DNA from 4 places in the Ralstonia sp. 110700041-2 genome. Region 1 is predicted to be linked to each of the others. Evidence: predicted binding sites of a transcription regulator. Region 1 holds the regulator's gene; each other region holds the start of a gene.
What was found. Region 1 encodes LexA, which represses DNA repair genes until DNA is damaged. Its sites were predicted from a motif close to ACTGTATNNNNATACAGT; they were not measured.

Region 1 (3,970 bases):
ACCTCGACCTCGATATGCAGATGTTCACCGAGATGTTGGTGCGCATCGGCAACCTGCAGTCAATGCAATAACCGACGCACGATCGCCATGAACATCATCCGCGCCAAGTCGTTCACCGCCGAGCGTGCCTGGGGCGCGCTCGATATTGCCAATATGAGTGGCATTACCACGCGCCTGCATTGGACGGACCAGCCTTACCGCTGGCATGTGAACGACGGTGAGGAGGTGTTCGTGGTGCTCGACGGTACGGTCGACATGCATTACCGCGAAGCCGGCGAGGAGAAAGTCGCGACGCTGGAACCCGGCGATATCTTCTTCGCCGGTATCGGCTGCGAGCATGTGGCGCACCCGCGGGGCGAGGCGCGAATCCTCGTCGTCGAGAAAGCGGGGAGCGTTTAGCGGCTCGCCTGCCGGTCGCGGCGCAAAAAAAAGCCCGCAATGTGCGGGCTTCGAATTCAGCGATCTCATTGCCCCTGAGGGCATTAGCAATACTACTGTCACGTACGCCAAACAACATCGGGGTAAACGTCCGTTTCACCGACGGAACATCGTTAAATGTGCCGTTGCAGCAACTTACGAGCAGAAAAAAACAGCCCGCTCAAACGGCGGGCCGAAAATCAGTTGAAGAAAGCCCTGTCCTCAGGGCACGGCAAGTGTATGAAATCAGTTGCGGCGGCAGCATTGGGGTATGCCCTGATCGGCCGCTGCAGCGCGCTTCACAGCCCTCATCGGCCTTCTCTTTCCCTCAGCAGCTTTCGGCGCCAGCAGTGCGCGAGGCCGCTGGAATCGCATCCAGCATGCGGCAGATGGCGGCCATGCTGCCGACCATCGTACGGCGCTGCTCCCCTTGATAGATGCGCACGCCCTGGGTTTGGCGGAAGGGAACCGGCTGTACCGGGCGGCGGCGGGAAGACATCGATCCGAGTCGCATGGCAGACCTCGTGAGTTCGGGTGGAAAAGCGAGTGGCAAGACTCCGCCCCGGCGAGCCGCTGGCTCACCTTCAAGTGGAATCAAACAGCGAAGGTTTGGCGCTGAGATGCGCCGGAGACTTACGGAGCAGCAGGCCGGATCAGACCGACGGCCAAGCCCTCCAGGTGAAACTCATCGCGATCCAGATCAACGTGGATCGGTTCGAAATCGGGGTTCTCGGCAATCAGCTCGACATGCCGGCCCTTGCGCTGGAAGCGCTTGACCGTGACGTCGTCGCCCAGTCGAGCCACGACGATCTTGCCGTTGGTGGCTTCACTGGCGCGCTGCACGGCCAGTAGATCGCCATCGAGAATGCCGGCGTCGCGCATGCTCATACCACGCACCTTCAGCAGAAAATCGGGCTGCGCAGAGAACAGCGACGGATCCACTTGGTACTGGCGATCAATATGCTCGGCAGCCAGGATCGGACTACCGGCGGCCACGCGGCCCACCAGCGGCAGTGTCAACTGCATCAATCCCATCGACGGCAGCGAGAACTGATGCTGCGCCGTGTCGCCCGCCGCCCGCAGCCGAATGCCACGCGAGGCGCCCGGCGTCAGTTCAATCACGCCCTTGCGTGCCAACGCGCGGAGGTGTTCCTCAGCCGCATTGGGCGACGAGAAGCCAAACTCCGCGGCAATCTCGGCGCGCGTCGGCGGAAAGCCCGTGCGCTGGATCGTCTGGCGGATGAGGTCATAAATCTGCTGCTGGCGGGGGGTGAGGGTGGCCATCGGCGTACTGTATATTTGAACAGGTGCTGTGATTTTATACAGTGACGCAGGAAGCGCAAGTGATTTTGTTGTGACCTGTTGCGCAGGCGCCCAGTCCTTATGACCGGCGTCAAAACCCATGCGACTGGTTAGAAGCTTATGCGCAATCCATGCAGGCGCGGCCGCGGCGAATCGCATAAAATCAAGGCCTTGACCGATTTTTGCATCGCCACATAACCCGATTGAGCTTCATTGGGTTGGCCCGAATGTCACCATGTCCGCCTTCAATCAAGAGACCGTTCTGAGCGTCCATCACTGGAATGACTCGCTGTTCAGCTTCAAGACCACCCGCGACCAGGCGCTGCGCTTCCATAACGGCCACTTCGTCATGATCGGGCTGGAGGTCGAAGGCAAGCCGCTGATGCGCGCCTACAGCATCGCGAGCCCGAACTACGAAGAGCACCTCGAGTTCTTCAGCATCAAGGTGCAGAACGGCCCCCTGACGTCGCGACTGCAGCATCTGAAGGTGGGCGACAAGCTGCTGGTGAGCAAGAAGCCGGTCGGCACGCTCGTACTGGATGACCTGCTACCCGGTAAGAACCTGTATCTGTTCGGCACCGGCACCGGCCTCGCGCCGTTCATGAGCATCATCCAGGACCCGGACACCTATGAGCGCTTCGAGAAGGTCGTGCTGCTGCACGGCGTGCGCCAAGTGAGCGAGTTGGCTTATGCCGACTTCATCACCCGGGAATTGCCGAACAACGAGTTCTTTGGCGATCAGGTGCGCGAAAAGCTGATCTATTACCCCACGGTTACGCGTGAGCCGTTCCGCAACATGGGCCGCCTGACGGACCTCGTCGACAGCGGCAAGCTGTCTGTCGATATCGGCCTGCCCCCGATGGATCCGGCAGTCGACCGCGCCATGATCTGTGGCAGCCCGGCCATGCTGGAAGACACCTGCAAGCTGCTCGACGACCGCGGTTTCAAGATCTCGCCGCGCATGGGCGAAGCGGGTGACTACGTGATCGAGCGCGCCTTCGTCGAGAAATAATCGATACGGCTTCTGTTGCAAACGCCGGCCTGGGTGCCGGCGTTTTGTTTTTGCCGGCGCCCCGGGCAATCCCGCGTCGGCAAAGGCGATGCGGGCGGATACAATGCGCGCCTTGCCCACCACGCATGTCTGCAACGATGTCCTTGCCTACCATCGCCATCCTCGCCACCGGCGGCACGATCGCCGGCTCTGCTGACGACGCTGGCTCCGCCGCACGCTATCGCGCTGGCGCCGTCCCCATCGATCAACTGCTCGCGGCCAGCAAGCTTGGTTTGGAGCGCCTCGCCAACGTGCGCGCTGAACAGGTCGCACAGATCGATAGCAAGGATCTGACCTTCGACGTATGGGAAAAGCTGGTGGCGCGTATCCGTCACTGGATCGACGTCGAGCGTGTGGATGGCGTGGTCATCACGCACGGCACTGACACGCTGGAAGAGACCGCGATGCTACTGCACCTGACGCAGCAGACCGATACACCGATCGTCCTGACTGCGGCGATGCGGCCGTCGACGTCGCTGTCGGCGGATGGCCCGCTGAATCTGCTGAATGCGGTGCGGCTGGCGGCCAGTCCGTCTGCGCGCGGGCGAGGCGTGCTGGTGGCGCTCAACCAGCGCGTGCATGCCGCCCGCGATGTCCAGAAGGGTCACACTTACGCGGTTGAGGCGTTTGTTTCGCCGGACACCGGCGCGCTGGGTTTCGTGCTCGACACGCAGGTGCAGTTTCAGCGGGTAGGGCAACGTGTGGCCGCAGCCGACGTGCTGCCGATGCCGCCTGCGGGCCAGTGGCCCTGGGTTGAGGTTGTGGCGAGCTATGCCCAGCCCGATGCTCGCGTGGTGGATGCGCTGGTTGCCGCGGGCGTGAAGGGGCTGGTGATTGCCGCAACCGGTGCGGGTTCCATCCATGCCAATCTTGAAGCGGCGCTGAACCGGGCGAGTCAGCAGGGGGTTTTCGTACTGCGCTCCACGCGTACCGGTGCTGGCGTGGTGCCTGCGCTGCCTAGTGCGGACCGCTGGGCGTCGAGCGGTACGCTCAACCCATATAAGGCGCGTGTGCTTCTGACGTTGCTTTTAGCCTCTGGTCGCGCCCAGGCAGAAGTTGCCTCGCTTCAGCAAGTCATTGATCGATATTGAAAAAGTCGCAAAAGCCTGCGTATAATAGCAGGCTAACCAACCTTGCTGCACCGGAGTGTGACGCCCGGGCGGCTTAATCCACAAGGAGCGTCAATGCGTCATTACGAAA
Region 2 (3,970 bases), on a different contig from region 1:
ACTGCGCCTGTTCGGCGAGCCACTTGATCGTTTCGGGCCGCGTGAGTTGCGTCAGGTCGCTGATGTACGACTCCGAGGCAATGCCGAATTCCGAGGCGATCGACCCGACCGACGAGAACTCCCATTTCACTTCCACGCCCGCGTTGATCTTGGTGCCGCTTTCAGGGTCGGTGGCCGAGCCATCGAGCTTGACGTTGGTCTCGGTGCGGTGGACGTTGTTGGTCGACAGCTTCCATTGGTTCGGTACGGTGCGCGTGTTGACCGCCACGCCCGGTGTTTCCGGCTTGACGGGCGTGAAGTCGCCGGTGTCGGGCGACACAAAACCGACGGCGCCGGGTTTGATGGTGGGGGCGAGCGTCCAGTTGCCCCAGTAAGCTGCGCGGCCGTTGCGGATGAGGTCGGTGAAGGCGCGATTCCATTGCATGGTTGCACTCCAGGTGTGAGGTTGTGCTGCGAGTCAGCGGGTTTGCGCGGTGGTCTCCATCGCCACGTAGCGACGGGTAGGGCGCGAGGGCACTGTCTCAAACAGGCTGGCGCCTGTTAATGCAGCAGAAGACCTGGGACAGACGGCATGGATACCGGCATGGGGAGGTTGCCGTGCGCGGCCTCACGCAAGCCGCGCGAGCCCCAGCGCCAATCCCAATCCGATCAGGAGCACGCCAATCACGCCGTCCACGATGCGTTGCCGTGCCAGCAGCGAACGCCGTAACGCGCCTGACGCAAACACTGCGGCCACCAACGCAAACCACACCGCGTGCGCCGCCGACATGAACACGCCATAGCCGAACTGCGCGGCCGGCGGCGTGCCCGGGTGAACGACCTGCGTGTACGTGCTGACTACGAACAGCGTCGTTTTGGGATTGAGCGCATTGGTGAGAAAGCCCATGCGCAGGGCTGCGAAGGTCGATAGCGTTGGAGCGCCGGCGCTGTTACCGGCAGTCTCGCCGCTGGGCAACGGCTTGGCCGACAGCGTATTCCAGCCAATCCACACCAGGTACGCCGCGCCCACCAGCTTGATGCCCTGCAGAAGGGTTGGCGCATGCGCAATCAGCAGCCCCACGCCGAACATCGTGTAGAACACGTGCACCTGTACGCCCAGCGCAATGCCCAGCGCGCACAGCACGCCGGCGCGCCGCCCATGCAGCAGGCTGTTGCGCGTGACCATGGCAAAGTCCGCGCCTGGGCTGATGACGGCGAGGATGGTGATGACGGCAACAGCAAGGAGTTCGGTCATGTCGGGCGCAATCGCAAAGCGGGGGTGCGCCAATTCTGGATGCACCCGTCATCGCTGAAAATCGATTTATGATGCCGTTTTTAGGTGAGAAAAACTGACAGATGGCGCTGCCTCCACTGAATACCCTGCGTGTGTTTGAAGCTGCGGCACGGCACGGCAGCTTCGTGCGTGCGGCGCAGGAGCTTCACGTAACGCATGGCGCTGTCAGCCGGCAGATACGACAGTTGGAAGCGTCGTTAGGAGTGGATCTGTTCGAGCGGCGCAATCGGGCCGTCTTCCTGACGCCAGCGGGCGACCAGTTGCATGCGGCTGCCACCGATGCGTTTGAAATTCTCACAGATTGCATCGACCGGATTGCCCGCCGGGCAATGTCTTCAACGCTGGTGGTGTCATGCGAACCGACGCTGGCGATGCGGTGGCTGATCCCGAGGCTGTCGCGCTTCCAGGCGCGGCATCCGGCCATCCAGGTGCATCTGTTTGCGGCGGGCGGGCCGATCGATTTCGCGCGCACCGGGGTGGACGTCGCATTGCGCCGTGATGACTTTGCGTGGCCCGCGCACGTGCATGCGGCGCCCATTTGCGATGAGTGGATCGGCCCGGTACACGCCCGCCAAGCGGATATTGCCGCGCGTCGACGGCTGCTGCACACCGCCACGCGCCCCGATGCATGGCAGGCATGGTGGCGCGCCAGCAGCACGGCACGGCCGCGAGGGCGGCTGCCCGAAGCGCGCTACGAACATTTCTATCTGAGTTTGCAGGCGGCCCTGGCGGGGCAGGGCACCGCCATCGCGTCAAAGCTGATGACCGGTGATGACCTGAAAGATGGGCGGCTGATTGCGCCCGAAGGGTTCCGACGTGACGGCTCCAGCTACAACCTGCTGGCCGATGCGCCTATTGCGCCCGACAGCCCGGCCGGCGCGTGGCTTGACTGGTTGCGCGAAGAGGCGGCCGCCACGCTGGCGGATTAACGTCAGCCGGGCTTATGCCGTCGCTTGCCGGCCGCCCAGGATGCCGCGAATGGTGGCCAGATATGCTTCGCCCACGGCCCGGTTGAACGGTCGGGCACGCGGTGCCGCCCGTCTGCGCGGCGGGGGCGTCAGGCCCAGCGTGCGGCAGACTTCCGACACATACGGCCGCCCGCGCACATCCATGCGCAACACGACTTCGTTCAGAGCCTGTTCACCCAGGCGCTCGCGCAGCCAAAGCACCGTCTGGCGGTCGTACTCGTTTTCGATGCGGATCAGGTCGTCCATGACAAGAGCTGTATAAATTTACAGTTACTGTAAATATATACAGGTATCCACAGATTTCAAGGACGATGTTGCGGCCGCGCCGCAATAGCGCGGCGGCTCGGTCGATGCGGTAAGCGCCCCGTTGTCAGACCGTCATGCCGCCATCGACGACGATGCATTCGCCGTTGGTGTAGCTCGCTGCGTCAGACACCAGGTAGAGCACCGTGCCGGCCATCTCGCGCGGCTCGGCGTGGCGGCGCAGTGGGATTTCGCTGATCCAGCGGTCGTACGTGGCCTTGTCTTCAAAGAGGGCGCCTGCGAACTTGGTCTTGGTCAGCCCCGGCAGCAGCGCGTTCACGCGAATGCCGAAAGGCCCGCATTCCTTGGCGAACGCGCGCGTCATGTGGGCCACGGCCGCCTTGGTGATGGAGTAGATGCCCTGCTTGTCGCCCGGGTGCAGCGCGTTGACCGACGCGGTGTTGACGATCGCGCCGCCGCCCTGCGCCTTCATCATCTTGCCGGCTTCAACCGACATGAAAAAGTAGCCGCGGATGTTCACTTCCACGGTCTTCTCATAGGCCGCCAAGTCCGTCTCAAGGATGTGCCCAAAGTGCGGGTTGGCCGCCGCGTTATTGATGAGGATGTCGAGCCGGCCGTGCCTGCTGCGGATGGTGTCGAACGCCGCCGTAATGTCTTCCATGCGGCCGACGTGGCAGGCAAGCGCTTCGGCCTTGCCGCCTGCCGCGCGGATGCGTTCCGCCACGACTTCGCAGTCGGCCAGCTTGCGGCTGGACACGATCACGTGCGCGCCTTGTTCTGCCAGCAGCTTGGCAATCTCTTCGCCAATGCCACGGCTTGCGCCCGTTACCAGGGCGATCTTTCCGGTCAGGTCGAACAGGTTGGTGCTCATGGTGTGCTCCTCCAATGGTTATGTGTTGTGGGCGTGTCCGCGTGGGCGTTCAGCCGTATGTCTGGAATGCGCGCCGCGCCGGGTCGTCCAGATGCGGGATGCCGTTGAAGGTGGCCAACTGGAACGCTTCGGCGTTGAAGAAATACTGCGAGACGCTGCTGTTGCGGATCTGCAGGTTCAGCGCGATGGCGCTCGTTGGCGGTGCGGCCAGCACCTGCTGCGCCGTCACAGCGATGGGACCGCCGGAACTGATCGCCAGTACACGCTGCCCGCCGCCGGCCTGGATGGCCGCGCGCGCATCGGCCACGCGCTGCTGGAAGGCGGCCCACGTTTCGGGCAGCGGCCCGCGGATCTTGTCGTCCGACCACAGATGCAGCACCTGCTTGAGCGCCCGGTAGTGGTCGCGCATCGAGCCCGAAGCGAGCTGCGTCAGCTCCGGAAAATCCTCGCCGAGCGCGGCAAACAGCCCTTGGAAGTCGTATTCGTTCAGCCCGGCATGCTGCTCATACGCCGTGCCCGACATGCCCATGCCGCGCAGGATGCCGTCGACGGTCTGCTCATGGCGGCGCAATGTGCCGCAGATGACGCGATCAA
Region 3 (3,970 bases), on a different contig from region 1:
AACGGCTCGAACGGTGCGGTGGTCACGCGCACGGTGACATGTCCGCCGTCGGGTGTGTAGCTGATCGCGTTGTCGAGCAGGTTGTTGAGCATCTCGGCGAGCATCGTCGCATTGCCCGAAATCGTGACGGGCGGCCCCGGCTCCTCGAAGCCGAGGTCGATCTGCTTGGCCCACGCCTTGGGCAGCCAGTCGGCCACCACTCGGCGCGACAGCGCGCAGATATCCAGCGGCACCATACCGTCGGTGGCGCCCATGTTTTCCATGCGTGCCAGCGAAAGCAACTGCTTGACGAGGTGCGCGGTGCGATCCGAGCTGTCGGCGATATGTGCGAGCGTGCGGCGCAGCTTGTCGGGCGACTGCTCGCGCTGTGCCAGCTCTGCCTGCATGCGCAGGCCGGCCAGCGGCGTCTTCATCTGATGCGCGGCATCCGCGATGAAGCGCTTTTGCGTGTGCACCGATTGCTCCAGCCGCCCGAGCAGATCATTGAACGATGCCACCAGCGGCGTCAGCTCCTGCGGCGCCGCGCCTTCGTCGATGGGGCTGGTGTCGCCCGGGTTGCGAGCGCGGATGCGTTCCTGAATCGCATTGAGCGGCGCCAGCCCGCGCGTGAGGCCAAACCACACCAGGATCACCGCCAACGGCAGGATCACAAACTGCGGCAGGATCACGCCCTTGATGATTTCGTTGGCGAGTTGTGCGCGCTTGTCGAGCGTCTCCGCCACTTGCACCAGCGCGGGTTTGCCGCCGGAGCCCGGCCGCTGCACGAAGGTATACGCAACACGGATCTCCGCGCCATGGATGTGGTCGTCGCGCAGTTGCACGAGGCCGCCGGCGTTGGCGTCTTCTTCGGGCGGCAGCGGGAGGTCGCGGTCCCCGGAGACAAACTCGCCGTTGGTGCCGAGCACCTGGTAGTAGATGTTGTCGGTTTCGTCCGCACGCAGGATTTCGCGCGCCGAGATCGGCAGTTGCAGCGTCACGCGCCCATTCACCTCGCGCAGTTGCTGGCTGAGCACGATCGCGCTCGATTCCAGTGCGCGGTCATATGGCGCATTCGCAATCGACTTGGCGACCAGGTACGTCACCGCAATGCTCATCGGCCACAGCAACAGCAGCGGCGCAAGCATCCAGTCCAGAATTTCGCCGAAGAGGGATCGGGCGGCGGGCCGCGTGGCGTCGTCTTCGAGGTGGGGGAGGGTGTCGGCGAGGTCGCCGCCGCCATCGCGGCCATCGCGGCCGTCGGCTCCGGGCACCGCGTCGGTGCGTTCGCGCAGCGATGCGCGATGCCGACGCCACGGCCAGGCCAGCCGATCACCCATGGGCAGCGGTGGCGGTGGTGGTTGGGGTGGCCGTGCGTTCCAGGCAATAGCCCAGCCCGCGCACGGTGGCGATGCGGATGCCTTCCACTTCGATCTTCTTGCGCAGGCGGTGGATGTAGACCTCGATGGCGTTGTTGCTGACTTCTTCGCCCCAGCCGCACAGATGGTCGACCAGTTGCTCTTTCGACACCAGGCGGCCCACGCGCGCCAGCAGAATCTCCAGCAGCCCGATCTCGCGTGCCGACAGTTCCACCACCTGATCGTGGATATAGGCAATGCGCCCGACCTGGTCGAATGCCAGCGGCCCATGGCGCACGAGCGTGGCGCCGCCGCCCGTGCCGCGCCGCACCAGCGCACGCACGCGCGCTTCCAGCTCGGACAGCGCGAACGGTTTGGCCATGTAATCGTCGGCGCCAAGATCCAGGCCCTTGACGCGTTCTTCCACGCTGTCGGCGGCGGTCAGGATCAGCACCGGCAGCATGGCCCCGCGCGAGCGCAGGCGCTTGAGGACCTCCAGCCCCGACATACGCGGCAGTCCCACGTCGAGGATCAGCAGGTCATAGGTCTGGGCCGTTTGCGCGGACAGCGCCGCGTCGGCAGTCGCCCCATCGGAGGCTTGGTCGACGGCGTAGCCCGCCTGGCGCAGCGAGCGTGTGAGCCCGTCAGCCAGCGTGGCGTCGTCTTCGGCAATCAGGATGCGCATGCGTGTCTCCCCGCGATGCCGGGCAAGATATCTTGCCCATCCCGCCCGCTACATTGTTTTCGCGCGACATCTGTTCTGGAGACTTGTCAAAACCACTGGTTTTTTATACAGTACTCCGAATTCGCGGTGCTGTAGTCTTGGCGGCGCTAAAGTCATGGAATGGGTCGCGTCGGGGCAATCACCCATCGGCCCGTTGTTGCAGGCAACCGCTGGAATCGCAAGCCCTTGCGGCCCATTTATACACCAATTTGCACGAAGGACGACCATGGAAGACGGTAAGAAGGCAGCCACGATGAGCGCAGAAAAGCAGAAGGCGCTGGCTGCCGCGCTCGCGCAGATCGAAAAGCAGTTCGGCAAGGGCTCCATCATGAAGATGGGCGACGCCGAGGTCGAGCCGGTCCAGGTCGTGTCGACGGGTTCGCTGGGGCTGGATGTGGCGCTGGGCGTTGGTGGCCTGCCGCGCGGCCGTGTGATTGAAATCTACGGTCCGGAATCGTCGGGCAAGACCACGCTGACACTGCAAGTGGTTGCCGAGATGCAGAAGCTGGGCGGCACTTGCGCCTTCATCGACGCAGAACATGCGCTTGACGTCACTTATGCCGATAAGATTGGCGTAAGTGTCCCGGACCTGCTGATCTCCCAGCCGGACACGGGTGAACAGGCTTTGGAAATTGCCGACGCGCTGGTGCGCTCGGGCTCGGTTGATCTGATCGTCATCGACTCGGTGGCCGCTCTGGTACCGAAGGCTGAAATTGAAGGCGAAATGGGCGATGCGTTGCCCGGCCTGCAGGCCCGTCTGATGAGCCAGGCGCTGCGCAAGCTGACCGGCACCATCAAGAAGACCAATTGCATGGTCATCTTCATCAACCAGATCCGCATGAAGATCGGCGTGATGTTTGGTTCGCCGGAAACCACCACGGGCGGTAACGCGCTCAAGTTCTACGCTTCGGTGCGTCTGGACATCCGCCGTATCGGCTCAATCAAGCGGGGCGACGACGTGGTCGGCAACGAAACCAAGGTCAAGGTCGTCAAGAACAAGGTGGCGCCGCCGTTCCGCGAAGCCATCTTCGACATCCTCTACGGTCAGGGCGTATCGCGCGAGGGCGAGATCATCGACCTGGGCGTGGAAGCCAAGGTGGTCGAGAAGTCTGGCGCCTGGTACAGCTACGGCGGCGAACGCATCGGCCAGGGCCGCGACAACTGCCGCGAATACCTGCGCGAGAACCCCGACCTTGCCCGTGAGATCGAGAACAAGGTCCGCGAGCAACTGGGCGTGACGCCGATGGGCGCCGTCGCAGTGGCCGAGGAAGTCGGAGAAGAGTAATTGGGTTGGCCGTCGGCGCAGATCGATGGCTCTATCGAGCTTCATACGCCTGCCGTTCCCCAACGGTGGGCGTTTTTCTTTGGAACCGGCTTCTTGAACGTCAAATCCGCATGCCGTTGCCACGTCAACCGTTATCGCTGAAGGCACGTGCGCTGGGCTATCTGTCTCGGCGCGAGCACAGCCGCGTCGAATTGCGCCGTAAGTTGGTCCCGCACGCCGAGTCCGCCGAGGAGGTCGACGCGCTGCTGGATTGGCTGGAGGGCGAAAACTGGCTCTCCAACACGCGTTTTGCCGAAAGCATGGTGCACCGCCGCGCGGGCCGCTACGGTACAGCGCGCTTGATGCAGGAGTTGAAAACGCATCAGCTCGGCGAAGAGACGCTGGGCGAGGTCAAGGCGCAACTGCAAAGCACGGAAGCAGTCCGGGCGAAAGCCCTGTGGGAAAAACGCTTCGGCCGCCCACCGGCCGACCTGGCCGAACGGGCCAAGCAGGTGCGATACATGATGGCGCGCGGATTCTCCCGTTCCGTAGTGTCGCGCATCATCGCAGGGGCGGATGAGCTGCTGGAAGATGGCGACATGTCGGACTGAACATCGACGATCTCGCAACAATTCAGGCGGACAATCC
Region 4 (3,970 bases), on a different contig from region 1:
CCAGCGGGCGTCTTCCTCTCCCGCGTTAGCCTTGCCTGCGGAAACGCGCTCGCGATACACCCAGTAACGCTCGCCTTTTCCTCCCTCGACGATGAAGTAATCGCGCTTGATGAGGTCGTCGTCCCACCAGCCGGATTCAATGCGTTCGGGCATCGACACCAGCCGCAGCCGCCCGCGGTAATACGGATAATTCTGACGTGTCAGCAGCGGGATCGGCTTCTCCAGCAGCCACAGCGGCCGCTCCGGCTGTTGCGCGTGCCATTGCGCCAATGCCTGACGCGCCGCGGCACGGCTCTGCGCGGTAGTCGCGGCATTCACCTCGACCCAATGGTTGGCGCGCTCGGGGCGATGATCAGCACACGGCTGCGGGTGACGCACGTTCTCAGCGCCCAGCCTGGCGATCAGCGTGTCGATCAGGCGTGCAGCATCTTCAGCGCGACCACCTGGCTCGGGAAACAGCGACTCCGTGGGCGGCGCGAGCGGCGTAGCGTCGGTCACCGTCAGGCGTAGTTCGACCACTGGTGCGATCAGCGTGAGCCGATGCACGCGCTCATGCAGCACCCGCGACAAGTGCGCCAGCGTGCGAACCGGCTGTGCCAGCGCGATCTCCACCGGCGTGGACGAAGCGGCATCCTCACTGCTCCGGCCGCGCCGGCGTTCGTGCTCCAGCGTGAGTCGATATGTCTTGGCGCCCAATTGAAGCGCCGACAGCCAGCCGACCAGCTGCAACAACAATTGCTCCGAGGCTGCCAGCACACCTTCCGCGTTATCGATGCGACCTGACAATTCCAACGGCACATCAAAGCACAACGGCGCGGTGAACCACGTGAAGCTCTCGTGCCCGTTGCCATAAGCCGCGTCGAGCGTATCCATCAGCAACGGCCCGCAGCGCCGCCGCAATCCGCTACGCGGTAACTCGCGCAAATCGGACAGCGTGCGGCAGCCGAGGCCCTCAAGCCAATCAGGCCGTGTAAGACGCGCCACCGCATCGACCGGCAATTGATCAAGCAACGTCGACAACCGCTCCTGCCGCACCGCCCTCCGCACGCGCCCCTGACGGGCTGCTGTGCGACGCCGGCCACGTATCGGCGCCGGCTGTGCACTGGCAAGCCATGCCGCACCGCGCGCCGTCGGCCCGGTGCCAAGCTGCGGCACGGCACCCAACCGAAACGCGCAATACCTCACCGCCCGACACAGCGCGCGATGCCCACCGAACAGGCGCAAGCTGGCCTCCACCTCCAACAGGACAGTTGCCTCATCCACCACGTCCAACGTCACATGCGGCGTGAATGCCAGCAACGCCAGCGCCAGCGATTGCACCAACCGTGCCTCGGCCGCCACGTCACGGTCAAGCTGTATAGCGTGTGGTACCAATGCCTGCGCTCCCGCCCGGCGCAGGCCTGCATGTACGCCTTCGCGCATCGCCAAACGGTTGGCCGACACCACGCGCTCCTGCTCCAACACCACCACCGGCAAAGGCAGCGCGGCCGGATCAGACCACCGCGGTCGAAGCGCGTCGAGTGGGAGACGGGGCAGATGCACCGCGATCCAGAACGGCATGATCGGGAGTGTTTTGATCGGGAACGTCCGACAAAGCATCGAACGCAACAGAAGACGAAGGAGACGAAAGCGCCGCCAGCAATTGCGCCGTGGCCGGATCCATGATGAACGGCTCGACGGGCGGCACAGACAACGGACGCACAGAAGCGCGACCGGCCCGAAGCGGATCCGCCAACGGCAGCAGCAATGGAGATTCACGCAACGGCCCGCGCCGCTTGTGGAAGAGGATGGACAGCACATCGGCGCCAGCCGGCTCCAGCCCCAGCCGCAGCACCGCCGGCGACGACTCACGCTGCGCCTGGGCCGGCCGGAACAACCAGATGGCGCTCTCTCCCGCCTGGGCCAACACTTGCAGCCTGCGAAGCTCTCCTGGGCGTGCCCGGTTCAGCCAGACCAGTACTCCGCCGAAAGCCTTGCTGCGTAGAACCTGCTCGGCTGCCCACAGAAGGTCAGCGGGCTTGTCAGCCCGCACCCATACGATTTGTTCAGGAGAGAAATCCCAGCCCACCAGCCTCACTGCATTCGGCAGATGCGGTGGAGCAATCAGCGCGATGCGCCCTGCGCCCGTGCACAGCGTAGACAACGTCGGGCGCAGCAACCGGCATTCACCAATACCGGATTGTGGACACAGCAGTTCGGTCAATCCGCCGAGGGGCCAGCCACCACCGGGCAACTCGGCATTCAGTGAATCATATCCAGTGGTCAGAACGCGCCCGCCGCCTCGCGCCAGACGGCCTGCACTCCACAATGCGGGATGCAGCGTTTCCGGCAATGGCGCCGTCGAGGCTTTCGGCGCGGGCGAACGCAACCTAGACACCTCGCGCACGGCGGGGGCATGGCATTTCGCCACATCTTCGGCGATGAAAAGAGACGAGGACAACGCAAACATGGAAACGCCAAAGCAAGCGATGAATACTGTATGAATATACAGTATCACAGCTTTCCTTCAACGCGGGCTAGTTTTGCGTGAGCGTTTGGGAACGGACAAAAGTTATGTTCCCTGCGACAAAGTTCGTTTCCCTGGCGTGGAACGCCAAAGTTAGGGTGTCTGACGGCCTCGGCAGAAGGCACTTCGCCGACAAAGTTACCTTCCCCTGCCCCCGCAAACCCGTGCCAACCTTGCGCGAGCACCCGAGAAATATTTTCCGCACTGCTGAGCGAACCAGTGCTGTACCGCTACATCACCTAACCCCGCCATCGCCTGACAGTGAATGAGACGCGTGCGGCAAGACTCAAAACCATCTCGCCTGTCGTCCAGCGCGAGCCAATGGGTAAGCCGGTGTCTCGATACGTACTGAAGTACCTGGCGACCTCTGGACATCCCCAACCAATACAATGCGTCGTCGATGCTGCCATTGAATGTCGAACCTGAAACACGACGCCGAAGATCCTCGATTGGCAAAGCATCCCGAGCGATCTCAAAGCCAAACTTTGGCACCCAGTCCGTCGACAAGACCAGCTCAACGAGGGGATGAGGTTCGAGCAGTTGGGCTAGTAGACCGGCATATTCAAATAGCTCGATTTGGCCAGGAGCACTGCTGACAACGCCTCCTGGCGTCAGATACGAGTTGCCTCGATGCAATACCCCGTCGTAGTCAAGCAAGAGTACCTGTCTGGTCATAGTGCCTCGCTGTTCCCGCCCTACCTTCGTTGGACATTCCAGCACTGCGTGGGAAATCTCGCAACAGGGCCACCACACTTACCCTAATTTCCTTGCCACCACGCCTTCGGCGGGCTTCGCCGTGTCCATCACACGAGACTGACGTGAGGCTCTAGCAGAGGTTCTGCGCGAGGTCTCGCTACTTGCCGGGGCCCCTTTCAGCTTTGGTTTAGCCGGATCGACCGGATCATGTGTCTGTGCATACTTGGCCACATACACCTGTTGGTAATCCTGGTCCTGGCAGATGCAGGAGCCTGACGGATGCTTATCTGCAGGACGCGTCAGTTCGACAGGAAGGGGCTTCAACAGGTCCACTTGAGTGATGCGGCTTTGCGCGGCCCCACCCAGCGCGTGGCGTACGACCGCGGCCGCCAGAAGCACTCCCGCCAGGGCAGACTGGTGGGCCAGCGGCACATGGACGTCGGCGCGAGGCTTACCGACCCTCAACTATGAGCTGGAGGACCGGAATGGGCGGAATGCTAACCCCGCCTCTTCCTCGTCAAGCCAAGCACGGTGCCGCTGACCGCAGCCAAGGGAAAGTAACTTTGTTCTCGCGCGGGGCTGCATGTATGGCGCAAGGGAAAACATCTTTGCAAGCGACCCTTTAATCACTCGCCACGATGTTCCTGCAAATCAAATACTTAGAAAGCGCGCCAGGGAAGATAACTTTTGTCCACTACCACGTTGCCAGACGGCGATAGCAAAACACTGGAATGGAGGGGCTTTGAAGTAACCGCCACCCAAATTGAC

Region 2: a site for LexA is predicted at 2,514-2,531, ahead of ACUXH0_RS00465 (CppA family protein). Genes of this name have one in related genera too.
Region 3: a site for LexA is predicted at 2,114-2,131, ahead of recA (recombinase RecA). Genes of this name have one in related genera too.
Region 4: a site for LexA is predicted at 2,475-2,492, ahead of imuA (translesion DNA synthesis-associated protein ImuA). Genes of this name have one in related genera too.

Annotation. Positions count from the first base shown of each region.
Region 1 covers NZ_JBSFAI010000008.1:265,909-269,878, reverse strand. The annotation lists gene ACUXH0_RS14460 (dipeptidase) at 1-71, shown strand, start outside; gene ACUXH0_RS14455 (cupin domain-containing protein) at 88-399, shown strand; gene ACUXH0_RS14450 (hypothetical protein) at 746-931, opposite strand; gene lexA (transcriptional repressor LexA) at 1,051-1,701, opposite strand; gene ACUXH0_RS14440 (ferredoxin--NADP reductase) at 1,955-2,731, shown strand; gene ACUXH0_RS14435 (asparaginase) at 2,869-3,861, shown strand; gene rpsF (30S ribosomal protein S6) at 3,955-3,970, shown strand, end outside.
Region 2 covers NZ_JBSFAI010000001.1:103,403-107,372, reverse strand. The annotation lists gene ACUXH0_RS00480 (hypothetical protein) at 1-424, opposite strand, end outside; gene ACUXH0_RS00475 (LysE family translocator) at 608-1,234, opposite strand; gene ACUXH0_RS00470 (LysR family transcriptional regulator) at 1,336-2,202, shown strand; gene ACUXH0_RS00465 (CppA family protein) at 2,215-2,487, opposite strand; gene ACUXH0_RS00460 (SDR family oxidoreductase) at 2,612-3,376, opposite strand; gene ACUXH0_RS00455 (histidine phosphatase family protein) at 3,426-3,970, opposite strand, start outside.
Region 3 covers NZ_JBSFAI010000013.1:18,287-22,256, forward strand. The annotation lists gene ACUXH0_RS18660 (sensor histidine kinase) at 1-1,316, opposite strand, end outside; gene ACUXH0_RS18665 (response regulator) at 1,309-2,019, opposite strand; gene recA (recombinase RecA) at 2,285-3,343, shown strand; gene recX (recombination regulator RecX) at 3,454-3,933, shown strand.
Region 4 covers NZ_JBSFAI010000018.1:240-4,209, reverse strand. The annotation lists gene ACUXH0_RS22835 (Y-family DNA polymerase) at 1-1,560, opposite strand, end outside; gene imuA (translesion DNA synthesis-associated protein ImuA) at 1,493-2,449, opposite strand; gene ACUXH0_RS22825 (HAD domain-containing protein) at 2,645-3,181, opposite strand.